Regions from separate parts of the Buttiauxella agrestis genome, predicted to be linked through region 2. Evidence: predicted binding sites of a transcription regulator. Region 2 holds the regulator's gene; each other region holds the start of a gene.
The links. Region 2 encodes LexA, which represses DNA repair genes until DNA is damaged. Its sites were predicted from a motif close to TNCTGTATGTACATACAGNA; they were not measured.
Positions count from the first base shown of each region.

Region 1: dinB (DNA polymerase IV) is a predicted target of LexA. The motif match lies at 1,158-1,177, and genes of this name have one in related genera.
Region 3: DY231_RS19975 (DinI-like family protein) is a predicted target of LexA. The motif match lies at 3,312-3,331, and genes of this name have one in related genera.

Region 1 is NZ_UIGI01000001.1:3,929,283-3,935,825, reverse strand. Features, by position in the region: gene nqrF (NADH:ubiquinone reductase (Na(+)-transporting) subunit F) at 1-859, shown strand, start outside; gene nqrM ((Na+)-NQR maturation NqrM) at 871-1,095, shown strand; gene dinB (DNA polymerase IV) at 1,199-2,254, shown strand; gene pepD (beta-Ala-His dipeptidase) at 2,298-3,755, opposite strand; gene gpt (xanthine phosphoribosyltransferase) at 4,021-4,479, shown strand; gene frsA (esterase FrsA) at 4,592-5,839, shown strand; gene crl (sigma factor-binding protein Crl) at 5,897-6,298, shown strand; gene phoE (phosphoporin PhoE) at 6,344-6,543, opposite strand, start outside.
Region 2 is NZ_UIGI01000001.1:4,632,941-4,639,483, forward strand. Features, by position in the region: gene zur (zinc uptake transcriptional repressor Zur) at 94-609, shown strand; gene DY231_RS21910 (CsbD family protein) at 672-881, opposite strand; gene dinF (MATE family efflux transporter DinF) at 1,040-2,371, opposite strand; gene lexA (transcriptional repressor LexA) at 2,445-3,053, opposite strand; gene DY231_RS21925 (diacylglycerol kinase) at 3,162-3,530, opposite strand; gene plsB (glycerol-3-phosphate 1-O-acyltransferase PlsB) at 3,657-6,086, shown strand; gene ubiA (4-hydroxybenzoate octaprenyltransferase) at 6,172-6,543, opposite strand, start outside.
Region 3 is NZ_UIGI01000001.1:4,229,838-4,236,380, reverse strand. Features, by position in the region: gene DY231_RS20000 (hypothetical protein) at 1-191, shown strand, start outside; gene DY231_RS19995 (DUF2732 family protein) at 262-492, shown strand; gene DY231_RS19990 (TraR/DksA family transcriptional regulator) at 492-713, shown strand; gene DY231_RS25250 (DUF5405 family protein) at 714-995, shown strand; gene DY231_RS19980 (replication endonuclease) at 982-3,240, shown strand; gene DY231_RS19975 (DinI-like family protein) at 3,350-3,790, shown strand; gene DY231_RS19970 (P-loop nucleotide/nucleoside kinase family protein) at 4,021-4,521, opposite strand; gene DY231_RS19965 (DUF1214 domain-containing protein) at 4,769-5,779, opposite strand; gene DY231_RS19960 (hypothetical protein) at 5,817-6,543, opposite strand, start outside.

The sequences.
Region 1 (6,543 bases), 700 kb from region 2:
GCCAGAGGAAATCTTTGGCGTTAAAAAATGGGAATGCGAAGTTATCTCCAACGATAACAAAGCGACTTTCATCAAAGAGCTCAAGCTGCGTATTCCTGATGGCGAAGTTGTGCCGTTCCGTGCCGGTGGGTATATCCAGATTGAAAGCCCGCCTCATGAAGTTAACTACCAGGACTTCGATGTTCCGCAGGAATATCGCGGTGACTGGGATAAGTTTAACCTTTTCCGTTTCAAATCAGTGGTGAAAGAGCCGTGTGTCCGCGCTTACTCGATGGCGAACTACCCGGATGAAGCTGGCATCATCATGCTGAACGTGCGTATTGCTACGCCTCCACCGAATGTGCCAGATGCTCCTCCAGGCATAATGTCCTCGTACATCTGGTCGCTGAAAGCGGGCGATAAAGTGACAATTTCCGGGCCGTTTGGTGAGTTCTTCGCCAAGGAAACGGATGCGGAAATGGTGTTTATTGGCGGTGGGGCCGGTATGGCGCCAATGCGTTCACACATCTTTGATCAGCTTAAACGCCTTCATAGCACCCGCAAAATCAGCTTCTGGTACGGCGCTCGTTCTCTGCGAGAAATGTTCTACGAAGATGAGTTTGAAAAACTGGCGCAGGAAAACCCGAACTTTACCTTCAATGTGGCGCTTTCTGATCCGCAACCAGAAGATAACTGGACGGGCTACACTGGCTTCATCCACAACGTATTACTGGAAAACTATCTTCGTAGCCATCCAGCTCCAGAAGACTGCGAATTCTATATGTGTGGGCCGCCAATGATGAATGCTGCGGTTATCAAAATGCTCAAAGACCTGGGTGTCGAGGATGAGAACATCATGCTTGATGACTTCGGCGGCTGACGGGAGTCGTTATGCTGACTGTATTTTTAGCCACTTTTGCCATTTTTATTCTGGTGATATTTGGTATGTCACTGGGCGTTATCGTGAAGCGCAAAACGCTTCAGGGTAGCTGTGGTGGTATTGCCGCGCTAGGCATGGAGAAAGTCTGCAATTGCCCTGAACCTTGCGATGCACGTAAGAAACGAATCGCAAAAGCGGAGCGGCAGGCAAAACTTCAGCAAAACCGCATTATTTAAGCCTTCTGAAACCTCCTGCATCTGCGGGAGGTTTTCTTTCTGACTTCCCTCAATTATAGTTTAACTGTATACTTATCCAGTATCGAAACTGGTGTGAAAAAGTATGCGTAAAATCATTCATGTTGATATGGACTGCTTTTTTGCAGCCGTTGAGATGCGTGATAACCCGAGCTTGCGGGATATTCCATTGGCTATCGGTGGCAGTGCGCAGCGGCGCGGGGTTATCAGCACAGCAAATTATCCAGCACGTAAATTTGGCGTGCACAGCGCAATGTCGACCGCCATGGCACTCAAATTGTGCCCGCATCTGACGCTTTTGCCTGGGCGCTTTGACGCCTACAAAGAAGCATCCAACCATATCCGTGAAATATTTAGCCGCTACACCACGCTTATTGAACCTCTGTCTCTGGATGAAGCCTATCTGGATGTGACCGATAGCCTGAACTGTCACGGTTCGGCCACTCTTATGGCGAAAGAAATTCGCCAGACCATTTCAGATGAACTTAATCTCACCGCTTCAGCGGGGATCGCTCCGGTTAAATTTCTCGCGAAAATAGCATCAGATCTTAATAAGCCCGACGGGCAATACGTCATCACTCCAGAAGAAATCCCTGCGTTTTTGCAAACTTTGCCGCTTGGCAAAATTCCAGGTGTTGGCAAAGTGACTGCGGGAAAACTGGAAAGCCTGGGCTTGCGGACGTGTGCCGATGTACAGAAAACGGATTTAGCGTCTTTGCTCAAACGCTTTGGTAAGTTCGGGCGGGTACTTTGGGAGCGAAGCCAGGGTATTGATGAGCGTGAAATTAACAATGATCGCCAGCGCAAATCGGTAGGTGTTGAGAAAACGCTGGCCGAAGATATTCATGAATGGCGTGAGTGTGAGGCCATTATTGAACAACTTTATTCGGAGCTGGAGCGGCGGCTGATAAAGGTGAAGCCTGATTTATTGATTGCCCGGCAGGGTATCAAACTCAAGTTTAATGATTTCCAGCAAACCACTCAGGAACATGTCTGGCCTCAGTTGAATAAAGCCGATTTAATCGCTACCGCGAAGCAAACTTGGGAAGAGCGGCGGGGAGGGCGGGGAGTCAGGTTGGTGGGGCTGCATGTGACTTTGCTGGACCCGCAGATGGAGCGCCAACTGGTTCTGGGGCTATAAAAAACCCTCTCATTGAGAGGGTTTGAAAGCATCTTTATTCCGCTTATTTGACTGGAATAGCTTTCAGCAATTCCGTCAGCAGGATCCAGTACTGGCCTACGCTTGCGATATGAACTTGTTCATCCGGGGAGTGTGGACCCGTAATGGTCGGCCCAATAGAAACCATGTCCATCTCAGGATAAGGTTTTTTGAACAGCCCACATTCCAGACCGGCATGGATGACCATGATGTTTGGCGTTTTGTTGAACAGCTTCTGGTAAGTTTCACGTACCAGCCCCATCACTGGGGAGTCAGCGTCTGGCTGCCAGCCTGGGTAGCTGCCTTTGGCAACACTTTGTGCGCCAGCCAACTGACCTAATGCCTCGAGCATGCCGACCACATAGTCTTTGCCGCTATCAATCAGGGAGCGAATCAGGCAGATAATTTCTGCGCTTTCATCAGTCATTGAGACCACACCCACGTTCAGGGAGGTTTCCACTACACCTTTCACCGCGTCTGAATTACGGATAACACCGTTTGGCATGGCATTGAGCAGGTTAATGAAAGCATCACGACTTTTTGCTGTTAGCGCAGCTTTGTCGGTGGTGATTGCTTCAACCAGGACGGTGGTGTTTTTCTCAACGGCACCCAATTCATTTTGCAGAATTGACAGGAACTTAGCTGCCAGCTCTTTGAATTGTGCTGCTTTATCGGCAGGGACTGCGACAATTGCAGAGCCTTCACGCGGAATAGCGTTACGCAGCGTGCCGCCGTTCAAATCAATCAGACGTGCATCCAGTTCTGCCGCATGTGCGAACAAGAAACGCGCCAGCAATTTGTTGGCATTGCCCAGACCCAGGTGAATTTCTGCACCTGAGTGGCCGCCTTTCAGGCCTTTGATGGTCAGCTTGTAGGTTTCGTAACCCGCAGGAACCGCTTCGCGTTGCAGTGGCAGCGTGGAGATAAAATCAATCCCGCCTGCGCAACCCATATAGATCTCACCTTCTTCTTCTGAATCGGTGTTGATCAGAATATCAGCTTGCAGCCAGCCCGCTTGCAGGCCAAATGCGCCATCCATACCGGCTTCCTCGGTCATGGTCAGCAGAACTTCTAATGGACCATGAGCGACAGTCTCATCAGCCAGCACCGCGAGTGCAGAGGCCATACCGATGCCGTTATCAGCACCCAGTGTCGTACCGCGTGCTTTAACCCACTCACCATCAACATATGGCTGAATCGGGTCTTTGGTGAAATCATGGACAGTGTCGTTGTTTTTCTGCGGCACCATATCAAGGTGAGCTTGCAGGACAACCGCTTTACGGTTTTCCATACCCGCTGTTGCAGGTTTACGGATCAGGATATTGCCAACCTGGTCGCGCTCAACATGCAGGCCTTTTTCTTTTGCCCAGGACAGAATATGTTCCGCAAGTTGCTCTTCATGATAAGAAGGGTGCGGAATAGAACAGATTTTGGCAAAAATATCCCACAGTGGTTGCGGAGATAATTGAGACAATTCAGACACGATAAGTCTCCTTGACATCGACTCTGCTGACATTTTTTATTCGTGCAGAGCGGGATTGAACTTAATGAAATACAACACAAGTAAGCATTGTGCGCTGGCTTGAGAATACCACTATAACTGAGGTTGTGACGACCTAAAGCACGTAAAAACCAGAAGGACAGGCCTGCAACACTGGTTTTTAGTGCGCCAGATCTCTATAATCTCGCGCAACCAAAACCCCTTTGAACATTTTTAAGCCGTTAATAACTGGCTGGGATAATTTCACATGAGCGAAAAATACATCGTCACCTGGGACATGTTGCAGATTCACGCACGTAAGCTTGCAAGCCGTCTGCTTCCTGCTGAACAGTGGAAAGGCATTATTGCTGTTAGCCGTGGCGGCCTGGTTCCTGGCGCATTGCTGGCACGTGAACTGGGGATTCGTCATGTTGATACCGTTTGTATCTCCAGCTATGACCACGACAACCAGCGCGAGCTGACCGTCCTGAAACGTGCTGAAGGTGATGGCGAAGGCTTCATCGTGATTGATGACCTGGTAGACACTGGCGGTACCGCGGTGGCCATCCGTGAAATGTATCCAAAAGCGCATTTCGTGACTATCTTCGCCAAGCCTGCTGGCCAGCCTTTGGTTGACGATTATGTTATCGATATCCCGCAGGATACCTGGATTGAGCAGCCATGGGATATGGGCGTTGCATTTATTCCGCCTTTAGCAGGTCGTTAATAGCCTGAGAATTTGCACTGATTTACGCCCGGCATTGCCGGGCGTTTGTGTTATTTAGCCACCGACAGAGTACAATAGCCCCATTCCTGACGTTTGTATGGAGGCAGAAACGATGTCGCAGGCCAATCTTAGCGAAACGCTATTTAAACCCCGATTTAAGCATCCCGAGACGTCGACTCTAGTTCGTCGCGCTCATCATCAAACTGCCCCAGTTATCCAGTCTGCGCTGGATGGCGCAACAGTGCCTCATTGGTATCGCATGATTAACCGCCTGCTTTGGGTCTGGCGTGGCGTCGATGCGCGTGAAATTCTTGAAGTGCAGGCCAGAATTGCAGCCAACTCGGGTGAGCGAACCAATGATGATTTGTATGATACGGTGATCGGCTATCGCGGCGGCAACTGGATCTATGAATGGTCGAAGCAGGCCATGATGTGGCAACAGCGCGCCAATCAGGAAACGGATAAAGTCAAAAGCGGCAAATACTGGTTACAGGCCGCCAATCTTTATAGCATCGCGGCGTACCCGCATCTGAAAGGCGATATGCTCGCGGAACAGGCTCAAGTTCTGGCAAATCGCGCATACGAAGAAGCGGCTCCGCGGCTTTCTGGTGGTTTACGTGAGCTGGAGTTTACCATTCCTGGTGGTGGGGCGATTACCGGCTTCCTCCATGTTCCAAAAGAAGGGCAAGGGCCATTCCCGACGGTACTCATTTGTGGGGGCCTGGACGCATTACAAAGCGATTACTACACCTTGTTTGAGAAATATTTTGCACCTCAGGGCATAGCAATGCTGACCATCGATATGCCATCGGTCGGGTTTTCATCAAAATGGAAATTGACTCAGGACTCCAGTCTTTTACACCAGCATGTTCTCAAAGCATTACCCAACATTCCCTGGGTCGATCACACTCGTGTCGCGGCGTTTGGTTTCCGCTTTGGCGCGAATGTTGCGGTGCGATTAGGGTATATCGAAGCGCCTCGTTTGAAGGCGGTTGCGTGTTTAGGTCCTGTCGTTCATAGCTTATTGAGCGATGCATCACGCCAGGCGCAGGTGCCGGAGATGTATATTGATGTGCTGGCAAGCCGATTGGGAATGAATGATGCGTCTGACAGCGCATTGCGCGTGGAATTGAACCGCTATTCGCTTAAAACTCAGGGGCTATTAGGGCGTCATTGTCCAACGCCGATGTTATCCGGTTACTGGGAAAACGATCCATTCAGTCCAGAGATTGATTCGCGATTAATTACTTCGTCATCATCGGATGGTAAGTTATTGGCGATCCCGTTTAATCCGGTGTATCGCAACTTTGACAAAGCGTTGAAAGAAATTACCAGTTGGATCAAGCAGAGATTACGTTAATGATTTGCTAAATTTCATTGGTTTGGTAAAACAGTTGCTTCACAACAGGAGATCGCAATGACGTTACCGAGTGGACACCCGAAAAGTAGATTGATTAAAAAATTCGCCTCGCTTGGCCCATATATCAGGGAAGAGCAATGTGAAGATAACCGTTTCTTCTTCGATTGCCTGGCTGTGTGTGTCAATGTGAAGCCTGCACCAGAGAAGCGTGAGTTCTGGGGCTGGTGGATGGAATTAGAAGCGCAGGAAAAGCAATTTACCTACACCTACCACTTTGGTCTGTTCGATAAAGAGGGGAAGTGGACCCAGACGGCAGCAAAAGACAAAGAAGTGGATGAAAGACTTGAGCTAACACTGCGTGGTTTCCACGAACGTTTACGAGAGTTACTCGGCACGCTAGGTCTTAATTTGGTGCCAGCGGAAAATTTTGCAGAAAAGCCGGTTAAGCTTTCTGCATAAACAAAAAAAGCCCTTCTCGAATGAGAAGGGCTTTTTATTTACAGACTAGAACTGATAAACCATGCCTAATGCGACGATATCATCGCTGCTAATACCCAGCGGGTTATTATCATCCAGTTGGTTGATTTTATAATCGACGAAAGCAGACATATTTTTATTGAAGTAATAGGTTGCGCCAACATCAATGTATTTAACTAAATCAGCATCGCCAATTCCTTCGATTTCTTTGCCTTTCTGCTGCACGT
Region 2 (6,543 bases):
GTCATCTCAAAAGGATGTGACCAGAATGGCGCACCATTCGGCGTTTTTTGCGCATTGTGGTAAAGTGTAGGGCTAATCTACAGGGGAATGCTGATGGACATCACGACTTCACAAAACGTGTTAGCGCAGGCTGAAAAACTATGCGAGCAGCGTAATGTGCGCCTGACGCCACAACGCCTTGAAGTGCTGCGTTTGCTGACACAGCAGGCAGGTGCAATCAGCGCTTATGACTTGCTGGATTTACTGCGTGCCAGCGAACCGCAAGCTAAACCCCCGACGGTGTATCGTGCGCTCGATTTTCTTCTCGAACAAGGTTTTGTACACCGTGTAGAGTCAACCAACAGCTATGTTTTATGCCATCTTTTTGATCAACCGACTCACTCATCAGCCATGTTTATCTGCGACCGATGTGGCGCGGTGAAAGAACAGGGTGCGGAAGGCGTAGAAGATATTATGCAGCAATTAGCAGCCCAATCAGGCTTTGCTCTGCATCATAATGTTATTGAGGCGCATGGATTGTGCAGTGCTTGTGCGGAGGTTGAAGCGTGTAGCCACCCGGAAGCGTGTGGGCATGACCATTCGATTCAGTCAAAGAAGAAGTCGCGTTAGGGTATTTGGTACGTCCGTGTACCTGGGCAGGGCTGAGAGTTAACACATCTGAGGGAAACTAATTACCAACGGTATTTGTTGCGAGTTTCCCAATCAACGACCTCTTCCTCTGCCTTATCCTTTTCATATCCATAACGTTCCTGGATTTTGCCGACAAGCTGATCGCGTTTCCCTTCAATGACGGTCATATCATCGTCAGTCAGTTTGCCCCATTTCTCTTTTACTGTGCCTTTGAACTGTTTCCAGTTACCGCCGATTTCGTCTTTATTCATAATAATATCCTCATCGTTCGGTGAAAAATTACTAACAAAAAATTACCATCGTCCGGGTGCTTCCGTTTGGCTGACACCCTGTTTCTGCTGGACGTGGAAATAATTGTAGTCAAGGATATGGCGGTATGGGGAAAACTAAGAATGTTTAACCTAACGGCTTAATTTTGAACATTGTTAAACCAGGTGTTTTTCTGCCAGTGGCGACGCCATATCCAGCCCAGCGACAAACCTCGTAACGCAAGGAATACAGCCAGCGAAAGCCACAGCCCGTGGTTGCCTAAATACGGTACGGTAAACATCGACAGGCCAAAGCCCAACGCCGCGACAGCCATGCTATTGCGCATTTCAGTCCCTCGAGTTGCACCAATAAACATGCCATCAAGCAAATAGCACCACACGCCGACAACGGGTAAAATTATCTGCCAATACAAATAGATATCCGCTTGCCGTTGCAGCTCAGCAATTGACGTCAAAAGGGAAACAATTTGCTCACCCAACAAGGCATAAACGGCGGCGAATGCCAGCGCGACTAAACCTGCCTGGCGACATGCAGCCCCCCAGACTTCGAGTAATTGCCCCCGATTTCTGGCCCCATAAGCCTGCCCGGAATGCGCCTCAACGGCATAGGCAAAACCATCGAGCGCGTAAGCGGTGAAGGTCAGCAACGTCATTAGTACCGCATTCACCGCGACGATTTCACTGCCCAAACGCGCGCCAAAGATGGTCACGGAGGCAAAGCAAATCTGTAATAACAGCGAGCGGAGCATGATGTCACGGTTAAGCGCCAACAAGCGCCGAACATTACCGCGCCAAGCCTGTTTGAGTATTTCACCACTGATTCCACGCAGGCCCATGACCTTTTTCACCATGAGCAAGCCGATGATAAATGTGGCGTATTCAGCCGTGACGGTAGCGAGTGCAGCCCCCTGAACATTCATATGCAGCCCCATCACCAGCCACACGTCGAGCACAATATTCAGAACGTTACCGACCACTAACAAGATAACCGGCGCGCGTGCGTATTGAACGCCCAGCAACCAGCCGAGCAAGACCAAATTAGCCAGGGAAGCCGGGGCGCTTAGCCAACGAATCTCAAGAAAACGTCGCGCTTGATAGAGCACATCCTGATTACCACCGACAATACGCAGAGCCAGTGAGATTAGCGGTTCGCGCAGCAAGACAATGGCAATACCCGCTCCGAGTGCCAGCAATAAAGGCTGAACCAGTGCGCGAGCTAAAGCGGAGGGGTTGTTTGCACCAAAGGCCTGGGCGGTTAAGCCGGTGGTACTCATGCGCAGAAACAGCAATAACATAAACAGGAAGCTGGTTGCTGTCGCACCAATGGCAACGCCGCCCAAATAAACAGGACTATCCAGATGACCAATAACGGCGGTATCGACAAGGCCAAGCAGCGGGACGGTAATGTTGGAGAAAATCATGGGTAAAGCGAGGCGCCAGAGCGCACGATCCGCTGTGGAGAATAATTGCATGACCTCTCCTGAAGGAGATCAAAGAGAATTAAGACAGTGATGCGCACTTAAATGCGCATCACCTAAAGAGATTTTACAGCCAGTCACCGTTGCGAATTACGCCAACAGCCAGCCCTTCAATCGAGAAGTTATGCTCGCGCAGGTCAACCACTATCGGCTCGAATTCGCTGTTTTCTGGCAGCAGGTGAACGGTATTCCCCTGCTGTTTCAAACGTTTAACTGTCACTTCATCATCAATGCGCGCCACCACAACCTGGCCGTTACGCACATCCTGAGTTTTATGCACCGCCAGTAAATCACCGTCCATAATACCGATGTCTTTCATAGACATCCCACTGACGCGCAGCAGGAAGTCGGCATTCGGTTTGAACAGTGAAGGATCTACCTGGTAATGGCCTTCGATATGCTGCTGCGCAAGGAGTGGTTCACCCGCAGCGACGCGCCCAACCAGCGGGATGCCGGTGATCTCTTCCACCAGCAAGCGAATGCCACGCGAAGCGCCGGAAACAATCTCAATCACGCCTTTACGGGCGAGAGCTTTTAAATGTTCTTCAGCAGCGTTCGGTGAACGGAACCCCAGACGTTGAGCAATCTCGGCACGTGTCGGTGGCATGCCGGTCTGGCTGATATGATCCCGAATAAGATCAAACACCTCTTGCTGCCTGGTAGTTAACGCTTTCATTCCGCCCCCTGGGTGTTTATACAGTTATGCTGTGAGTATATACAGTTAAAGGCGAATTTGGAACCACAAATTAAGCAAAAAACCAGGCACTTAACTATTCTGGAAAGACTATCGCAAATGCTGCCAAAGCAGCGTGACCCAGGTAATTACTGCAAGGATAATGGCGATTAATACAGCGGCTGAGCCCATATCTTTCGCTCGCCCGGAAAGCTCGTGATAGTCAGTACCAACACGGTCAACGAGGGCCTCAATAGCGCTATTGAGGATTTCGACAATCATCACCAGCACGACTGAACCAATCAGTAAAATACGGGTAATAGGGTCAACATCTAACCAGCAGGCAATAGCGATGGCGATGACAGCCGAAACGCCCTCCTGGCGGAAAGCAGCTTCGTTGATCCAGGCCGCTTTTAGCCCTTTCCATGAATAGCCTGCAGCTTTGATAATACGGGTAAGTCCAGTGGTACTACTCGCCATTTTGGGCAACCTTTTCAAATTATTTGCATCAATGCTTGTCAAAATTATAACGCCACAGAAATCTGGGTCAGATTCTGATATTCTTGCGGCGAATTTGCATCATTAACCTGAGGCTTTACATCGTTTATGTCAGGCTGGCCAAGAATCTACTACAAATTACTTAATTTACCATTAGGCGTTCTGGTAAAGAGCAAGTCTATTCCGGCAGATCCACAAGCCGAACTGGGCTTAGATCCCACACGTCCAATAATGTACGTGCTGCCCTATAACTCAAAGGCGGACTTATTAACCCTGCGCGCTCAATGCCTCGCGCATAACTTGCCCGACCCTCTCGAGCCGTTAGAAATCGACGGAGCGGTGCTGCCGCGCTATGTCTTTATCCATGGCGGGCCGCGTGTATTCACTTATTACACGCCAAAAGAAGAGTCGATCAAGCTGTTCCATGATTACCTCGATTTGCACCGTAGCAATCCAAATCTGGATGTGCAGATGGTGCCTGTTTCGGTCATGTTTGGCCGTTCACCGGGGCGCGAAAAAGGCGAAGTGAATCCGCCATTAAGAATGCTCAACGGCATTCAGAAATTCTTCGCCGTCTCCTGGCTTGGCCGCGACAGCTTTGTGCGTTTTTCTGCACCGGTTTCGCTGCGCCAGATGGCAACCGATCACGGTACAGATAAAAAAATCGCTCAGAAACTGGCGCGAGTGGCACGTATGCACTTCGCACGTCAGCGCCTGGCGACTGTCGGGCCGCGTCTGCCGGTACGCCAGGATCTGTTTAACAAACTTCTGGCATCAAAAGCTATCGCCCGCGCGGTAGAAGACGAAGCGCGTAGCAAGAAAATCTCCCATGAAAAGGCGCAGCAAAATGCTGTCGCGCTGATGGAAGAAATTGCGGCCAACTTCTCTTATGAAGCCGTTCGTTTGACCGACCGCGTGTTAGGTCTGACGTGGAACCGTTTGTACCAGGGCATTAACGTTCACAACGCTGAGCGTGTGCGCCAACTGGCTCATGACGGCCACGAGATTGTCTATGTGCCCTGCCACCGCAGCCACATGGACTACATGCTGCTGTCTTACGTGCTTTATCACCAGGGGTTAGTTCCTCCGCACATCGCGGCGGGTATCAACCTGAATTTCTGGCCAGCAGGCCCGATTTTCCGTCGCCTGGGCGCGTTCTTTATTCGCCGTACCTTTAAAGGCAGCAAACTCTATTCCACCGTGTTCCGTGAATATCTTGGCGAGCTGTTTAGCCGTGGCTATTCCGTTGAATACTTTGTGGAAGGTGGGCGTTCCCGTACCGGGCGTTTGCTTGACCCGAAAACCGGCACGCTGTCGATGACCATTCAGGCCATGCTGCGCGGCGGTACTCGTCCAATTACATTGGTGCCAATTTACATTGGCTACGAGCATGTAATGGAAGTGGGGACTTACGCCAAAGAACTGCGCGGTGCGACTAAAGAAAAAGAGAGCTTTATGCAGATGGTGCGCGGGCTGAGCAAGCTGCGTAACCTCGGCCAGGGCTATGTGAACTTCGGCGAACCGATGCCGTTGATGACATTCCTCAATCAGCGTGTTCCTGAGTGGCGTGATTCAATCGATCCAATCGAAGCGATTCGCCCGGCGTGGCTGACGCCAACGGTCAATGAAATTGCTGCCGAGTTGATGGTGCGTATCAACAATGCAGGGGCGGCAAATGCCATGAACCTGTGCTGTACCGCATTACTTGCGTCGCGTCAGCGTTCACTTACTCGTGAACAATTGACCGAGCAGCTCAATTGCTACTTGAGCCTGTTGCGTAATGTGCCGTATTCACCAGATGCGACTACGCCAGACCAGTCAGCAGAAGCACTGATTGAACACGCGTTGCAAATGAACAAGTTTGAAGTAGAGAAAGATACTATCGGTGACATCATCATTCTGCCGCGTGAGCAGGCGGTACTGATGACTTATTACCGTAACAACATCTTGCATATGCTGGTGTTGCCTTCTCTGCTGGCCGCGATTATCACGCAGCATCGCCACATTTCACGCGGAGAGCTTCTGCGTCAGGTCGAATTACTCTACCCGATGCTGAAAGCTGAGCTTTTCCTGCGCTGGGAAAAGGCGCAGCTTGTCAGTGAAATGGACGCGCTGCTCAATGAGATGGTTCGTCAGGAACTGATTACTCTTGCGGGTGATGAAGTACTGATTAACCCGGCTCGTTCACGCACTATGCAGCTTCTGGCTGCGGGTGTTCGTGAAACACTGCAACGTTACGCGATTACTTTCTGGCTGTTGAGCGCTAATCCGTCCATCAACCGCGGGACACTGGAGCGCGAAAGCCGCACCGTTGCCCAGCGCTTGTCTGTTTTGCATGGTATTAACGCACCGGAGTTCTTTGATAAAGCCGTGTTCACCTCGCTGGTATTAACCCTGCGTGATGAAGGCTATATCAGCGATACCGGGGATGCGGAGCCAACCGAAACCATGAAGGTCTACCAGATGCTGGCTGAACTGATCATGCCGGATGTGCGTTTGACGATTGAAAGTGCAACCTCGCAGGCTGCGACTGAGTAAAACGAAACAGGCGGGGAAACCCGCCTGTTTTTTTAGACTTGTAGGGCGTATAAACGAAGTGCCATCCGCCATTTAGTTTTTGATATCAAAAGTGCAGGTAACTCAGCACCAGGCCTATAAACAACACCAGCCCAACGTAGTTATTATTCAGGAATGCACGGAAACAGGCGTCACGATCGCGGTTCGCAGTCAGACGTTGCTGATGGATAAATAGCGCGCCCGCCAGAGCAATCGACCAGTAAAACGCCCCGCCCAACCCGTTCAGCCAGCCAATCACTGCCAGCAGTACCATCACCGAAACCTGCAAAACACCGATGATAAAATTGTCATAGCGCCCGAACAGTATCGCCGTGGATTTAATGCCAATTTTTAAATCGTCATCGCGATCGACCATTGCATATTGGGTGTCGTAAGCCACGGCCCAGCAGATGTTAGTCAAAAACATCAACCAGCAACT
Region 3 (6,543 bases), 400 kb from region 2:
AATTTGTTGTTCTGACCCTGGCTAACCGCCTGGAGCCGTCCTCATTCAAACCTGATGAAATCGGCAAGCCGTTTGAGTTTTTCGACCAAGCGCGACGTTTGTTGATTATCCGTTCAATGAATGAAATTACCCGCTGGGGAAGTTTACTCCCGGCAAGATTTTCAAAACACGACTGCTATTTAGCTGAGTAATTAATCCATTCCAGAACATTAGGCGTAAACCCGCCGGGCATTCTTATGCCCCAATTTAGGAGAAAGAGATATGCGTAATACCGAAAGCAGTAACGCAAGAAAAAATGAAGTATCCAAGCTTAAGCAGCTACTCGCAGACGCAAAAAGTGAGGAGCGACGCGCCAGAGCTGAGGTAATGGCCTCTCGAATTCTGAATTTAGCGAACCACATTAGAGCCAATAAGCTTGAGATAAATGAAGTGCTGGATTTGCTTTTTCAGGAAAGCGAGACATATCGCCATCAAGCAATGGAGCTGTACTAATGGCCGACTCAATGGATTTAGCGCAACAACGTGAGCAAGAAGACCGCGATCGACATATCAAAAATGCATGTAGCCGTATCGCTTTGCCTTCTCGTTTCCTCTGCGAAGAATGTGACGCACCAATCCCAGAAGCTCGCCGCATTGCAATTCCGGGCGTGGGCTTATGCGTGACATGCCAACAAATTGTAGAACTCAAATCAAAGCATTACAGAGGTGTTTAAATGAGCATTCGTATCGAAATTGGCGACAAATGGGTGATTACCAGCGACCAATATCAATTCATTCTGAATGAGAAGAAGGTCGTAAAGTCAGGAAAAAAAGCCGGTGAGGAATGGCTCGATACTATCGGTTATTACCCGAAGCTGAACCAGCTCATTTCTGGTCTGGTTCATCATCATATTCAAGGTTCTGATATCTCTTCTCTTCATGTTATGGCGGCAGAGATTGAGCGTGTAGGGCGCTTATGTAGCGAGGCCATAAAAGGCAATTATGCTGACGCCTAGCACCACGGTAAATTATGCTTATCCTTGGAATGCTCCACGGTCAGCAATAGCCAGCCCATACCTAACATATGAGCAACAACACCGCCGCGACCGTATGTTCGCAGCTTTGCTGCATGCAAGAAAAGCTATTTCTCGTCTTCCTAAAAGTATTCGTTTCGATGTTTATCGCACTGTGGAAATGATTGAGCGGGAGCAGGGGAATCGGCGAGCCAATGCTTTTTTAATTAGCTTTTGCAAAAAGGTATTGTCGCGCATTGAGCTTGTTACAAGCAAATATCATGTTGCTGGTGTTAGTGCTGGTGTTAACACCGGGATTGCTGGCTGCCGCATTGATACCGAAATACATGAATATATGGATTTACGGCTAATCAATATGATTGGCCGATATAATTGCCTGCCGGACATGTCCCGAGCTGACATTGATTTATTGGCCGCTGATATCGCGAACTTTACCCGCTCTGAGCTGGCAAATATTAATGACTCGGGTTTTGGTGAGCTAAAAACTCTTTATACCTGGTATAACCAGGCAGGCTTAATTGCATTGCAGTTCAATGTCACCCCTCCGCATTGGGAGCGAGTAGCAAAGAAGTATGTGGATCAGGATGATATTGCCCCGGCGGTTATCCGCATGTTTACAGAGACGTGGTGGCGTAGCCGCCTTCGTCGTGTCGCTTCATCATGGCGTGAGCACCTGCAAATTGCGGTTGGGACTGTGAGCAAGATTAAGCAGGTTTACGCAAGTAAAAACTGTGTCACAGACTGGCGAGAGCAAAAGCGTCGCACGCGCGAGTTTCTTAAAGGGCTAGAGCTTGAGGACGAGGACGGCAATCGCATCAGCCTGATTGAAAAATATGATGGTTCTGTTGCTAACCCCGCCATCCGTCGTTGTGAACTGATGACCCGCATCCGAGGGTTTGAAAATATCTGCAATGAGCTTGGCTACGTCGGCGAGTTCTACACAATCACAGCACCATCAAAATATCACGCCACAACAAAAGCTGGCTACCGTAACGCTAAATGGAGGGGTGCCAGCCCTGCTGACACTCAGTGTTATTTAACCGATTTGTGGGCGCGTATCCGCGCCAAACTACACCGCGAAGAAATTCGTATCTTCGGGATACGTGTCGCCGAACCTCACCACGATGCGACACCGCACTGGCATATGCTCATGTTCATGCTGCCGGAAGATGTGGAGCGCGTTCGCTGTATTATTCGTGATTATGCCTGGAAAGAAGACTTTACCGAGCTGAAAAGTGAAAAGGCCAGAAAGGCGCGTTTCCATGCCGAGGCAATAGATCCGGAGAAAGGTAGCGCTACAGGCTATATCGCTAAATACATTTCTAAAAACATTGATGGCTATGCACTCGACAATGAAAAAGATGACGAAAGCGGCGAGTTGCTGAAAGAAACAGCTCCCGCCGTTTCGGCCTGGGCGGCGCGCTGGCATATCCGTCAATTTCAATTTCTCGGCGGTGCGCCGGTTACGGTTTATCGTGAATTACGCCGCATGGCTGATACCAATGCGGCTCATGGCTTGAGCGTTGAATTTGCTGCCGTGCATGATGCAGCTGACGCCGGTGATTGGGCTGGCTATGTTAATGCGCAGGGCGGCCCGTTTGTGCGCCGCGACGATTTACAGGTGCGTACACTTTATGAGGCACGCGACGACCTGAACCAGTACGGAGAGGAAACCGTCTTGATTCGTGGTGTCTATGATGCCGCCATAGGTTCTGATGCTCCGATTTTAACCCGACTCACGCAGTGGAAGATTGTCCCGAAACGTGCTGTTGATTTGGCCGTTGACGTTAAGGGCGAACCTTCGCCCTCTCGGAGTTCTGTCAATAACTGTACGGGAAGCGAAAGCGACCTACCGGAGTTGGATTTATTAAATCCACTTAGTCGGCGTGAAAAACGAGAGTTGACGAACCGAATAAGGAAGCCCAAATCGCCTACCGGAAGAAAATTTATTCACGGACTGGATGAGCAGAACGGTGTGATAGAAAAAACGGTCAGCGAGATACATTTGACCACTGGCGTTACCATTAGCCGGGGCGAAGCGTTGCACCTGATTGCCGGTGGTCGCAGTAGCTTTGATGGTAAATGGCTGAAAGGTTCGGCCGCTGGAGAAATCTTTTCCGCTGCTCCATCCCAACATGCAAAGGCCAGGAAATATCATGCTAAAGCTCAGGAAATCGTAAGCCGTGTAACGTATTTAGCAGAGTCAGCCATGAAAAAGTGCCATTAATATTCATCTTTATCATGCACATACAATGTATTTCTTGATGATTTCATTTCGCACATTCAGTTAATTTATGTTACTGTGTTTATATACAGTATCTCGCGATGGAGGATGTGTGGATAGAGAGTTGAATGAGCACGTTATGATTGAGCGGGTCGAAATGATTGCGCGTTTAACGGCTGAAGGCGCTTGTCAGGAAAGAGACCGTGAAATTGCCTTGAATTTAATTGCTGAAATTGCGAGGGGGAACTTATTAAAAAGTGACTCTTTTTCAGTGGTTTTTGCTCCTACGCCCTTTGAAGAAAGATTAAAACGAGTGGGGGAGGTAAGAGTAAACATCACGTTGGATAAAGACCAACAAATTGGCCAGCAGATTGTAGATGCTTTCCAAGGCGAGTTGACCAGGCGAATACAGTCTGTTTTCCCATCAACGCATGTCGTAGTCAAAAAAGGTTCGACGACAGGCGTAGAGTTGGTGGGGTTTGATAAGGATTCTGACCGTGAAGCGCTGGATAATATACTTCAGGAAGTTTGGGAAGATGAGAGCTGGCGTTAGTTACTGAAAATGGTACAAACCTTGATCCCATGTTTGATAGCATGGGATTGTTTGTATGGGGATTACATACATAGGAAAATCATGGGTACCGTAATATGTATTAGCTCAGATTTTGTCTGACTCTGTTACGGCCTACGAGCTTAACCTAATCTGACAGGCAGCTTTGTGCCAGGAGCGGACATTGCTAACTACCCACCATAATAATTGTTGGGGAGCCTCTCAAGACCAAGTCATCGCGAAAGAAGTTTGATGATCCTTGATACACATTCATCGCTGGATAAACTGTACGAGTCTAAAATGAGGTGTTCTCTGTTCCATGGTTCATAAGTCAAATCGGTAACATATTTCCAATCTGGCAGGGTTAACCCCTCGACTTGTGACACCCTTGTTTCCACTCGTTTACGATGCTCAATCATATCGGAACATACGATCTCAATTTCTAAAAAATCGGTTCTTGCCGATAAAGCTATTTCTCGATAGGCATCACGGGTTAACGCCAGTGGGTTAACTGAGTCAGTGATTACTGTTGCTCCTAATAGCAGGTTTTCTCTGGCGAGTGAGTAAGCGACAAAATAACCAGTAGGCCCCATTTCACGGCCATCTTCTTCGGCTTTAAGTATGGCCTGCTCAATCGTGTCGATTCGCAAGTAAAGAGCATTTAACTGCTTTGTCAAAGCCTGAGCGATAGTGCTTTTCCCGCTTCCAGGCAAACCACTGAAGATGATTAGCATAACTTGTCCTAGAACGATGAAATCCAACAGTATTAAAACACACTGGGCCATGAATTGTGGGATTTCATGCCGTAGCGATATGACAACTGAAGAGTATTACTGCTCGTGTTAATACTTGGCGTGTCCGCTTTTCGCTCACAGCCGCCGAAAGAGCGCTTAGTGTTAAGAGTCACTCCGACAGAAACACCTGATGCAAAGACATCGGGAATACACAAAGGCCAGTTTTACCTGGCCCGCGTTCACAATCTTATTTCACTTCGACAGGTGTCGGTACGGTATAAGAACCATTAATGACAGACTCCCCAGGGCGATAAATACGCATTCCCAGATACCAGTTATCTCCAGGAGTGGGTAGCCAGTTTTTCTGCGTACCGCAGACCTTTTTAGGACCATAGTAAATAGTGAATTTGCCATCCGGATCGAATTTAATGGTGCGGTTATTCAGAATAGAATTCTCATCGTGCAGGTATTTATCCGCACCATACATCGTGAAGGAGAAGAAACCACCTTCATTGAAATCTGGTTTGCTGTAGGTAGCTTTGTAGCATTTATCCCCGCTCAGACCAAAATCACGATAGAGGTAAACTGCGTCTTCTGCGGGAAGCAAACCGAGCGCGACAGAGGCGCTAAGACGCAGCATTTTCGGGTCAATTTTACCCCGTGCACCTGCGGTGTCATTGAAGTTAGGTAATTTCGCAGCCTCAGCCTGGTACTGTTTACGCAACGTCATCAGGCTGTCTTTATCCCAGTCTACAGGCGTATAAGACTTAACTTTGGTACCTGCAGGCCATTTAACGGTTATTTCATCCTGTAACTTATGGACATAGTCAATATCCTGCGGATCGCCTGGATTCACCTGAGTGCGCACCACGATTGCCGCAAACTCGGTTTTTGATTTTATCTCAAAAGTACCCGGGCCATAAAAGACCTGATCGGTGAAGTCATCATTCTGCATGATCATTGCCGACTGGTAGCGGCCATCTTTTGATTTTGGCAACGTTACCGTCGTGCCATTCGGAACATAGTAGACGCCAAAGGAGTAAATTGTGTCGCGGTTCATGGTCACTGCAGGTTGCTTATCCAGCGGCATCAGTGTGCGATCATGACGGAATTTATTGCTGCCAACGTCGTTAACCACGTTTTGATAAGAAAGGTCAACTTCGGCACGGGCATAGTTTTCTGGGGTAACTGTTTGAGCAGCGTATGCTGAAGAGCCCATTATCAATGTCGTCATCAGTATGGCATTTACTTTTATCATTATGACCTCTGGTATAAGTGAGTAATACGCTTTCGTGTCAATTGAACTGAAGGTTCAGACCGGCAAAAACTTGCCAGCGTGGTTGCCCGGGTCCGCGATCGGCAACGGAGCCTTGTGGCTCAATGAAGAAGTTATAAACCGTCTTGCCCTGTTTTATGACCTGCCCCACGCCCAGCCCCAGAGGGATGCCGTAACTGTCATTCTGGAAGTTATAGTTCCAGATAGGTGCAGATCTCAGATAGGTACCGCCGCCCAGTTGATAGAAGACAAAGGGCTGGAATGCGCCCAGGTTTACGTCACTGCGATCCCCTTCCCCGGCAAAGCTGTGCTGCCATGACGCCAGATAACCGTACTGAATTTTGGGTGAACTGGCATCGAAGAGTACGTTAACCAGCCCAGCTGACCATTTTTCGCTGCCGAGAGAATTTTCCGTCGCGGTTGGTGCAGTAAGCTGAGGCCCGAAGCCAAAACTGATGGCCGGATTGCCTGTATCAATCAGATACGCCGTGAAAAGGTTCAGATCACCCAGCCCGGTCTGATGCCCTCCGTCAGGCGGAGAAGGATAGGTGTTAACGGGAAGAGAAGCACGTAACAACCAGTTGCTTTCTCCCAGAGAAAAAGGCTGTGCGTAACGAAACCAGAACTGGTTGGCATCTTTGTCCGTCCCGCTGATATCGCCGATATAGTAGTTCTGCATATTGAATGCAGTCATATTTGCCAGAGGGTTATTTGCCTGTGCGGCATCCGGTGCGTGTTCTTCAGCA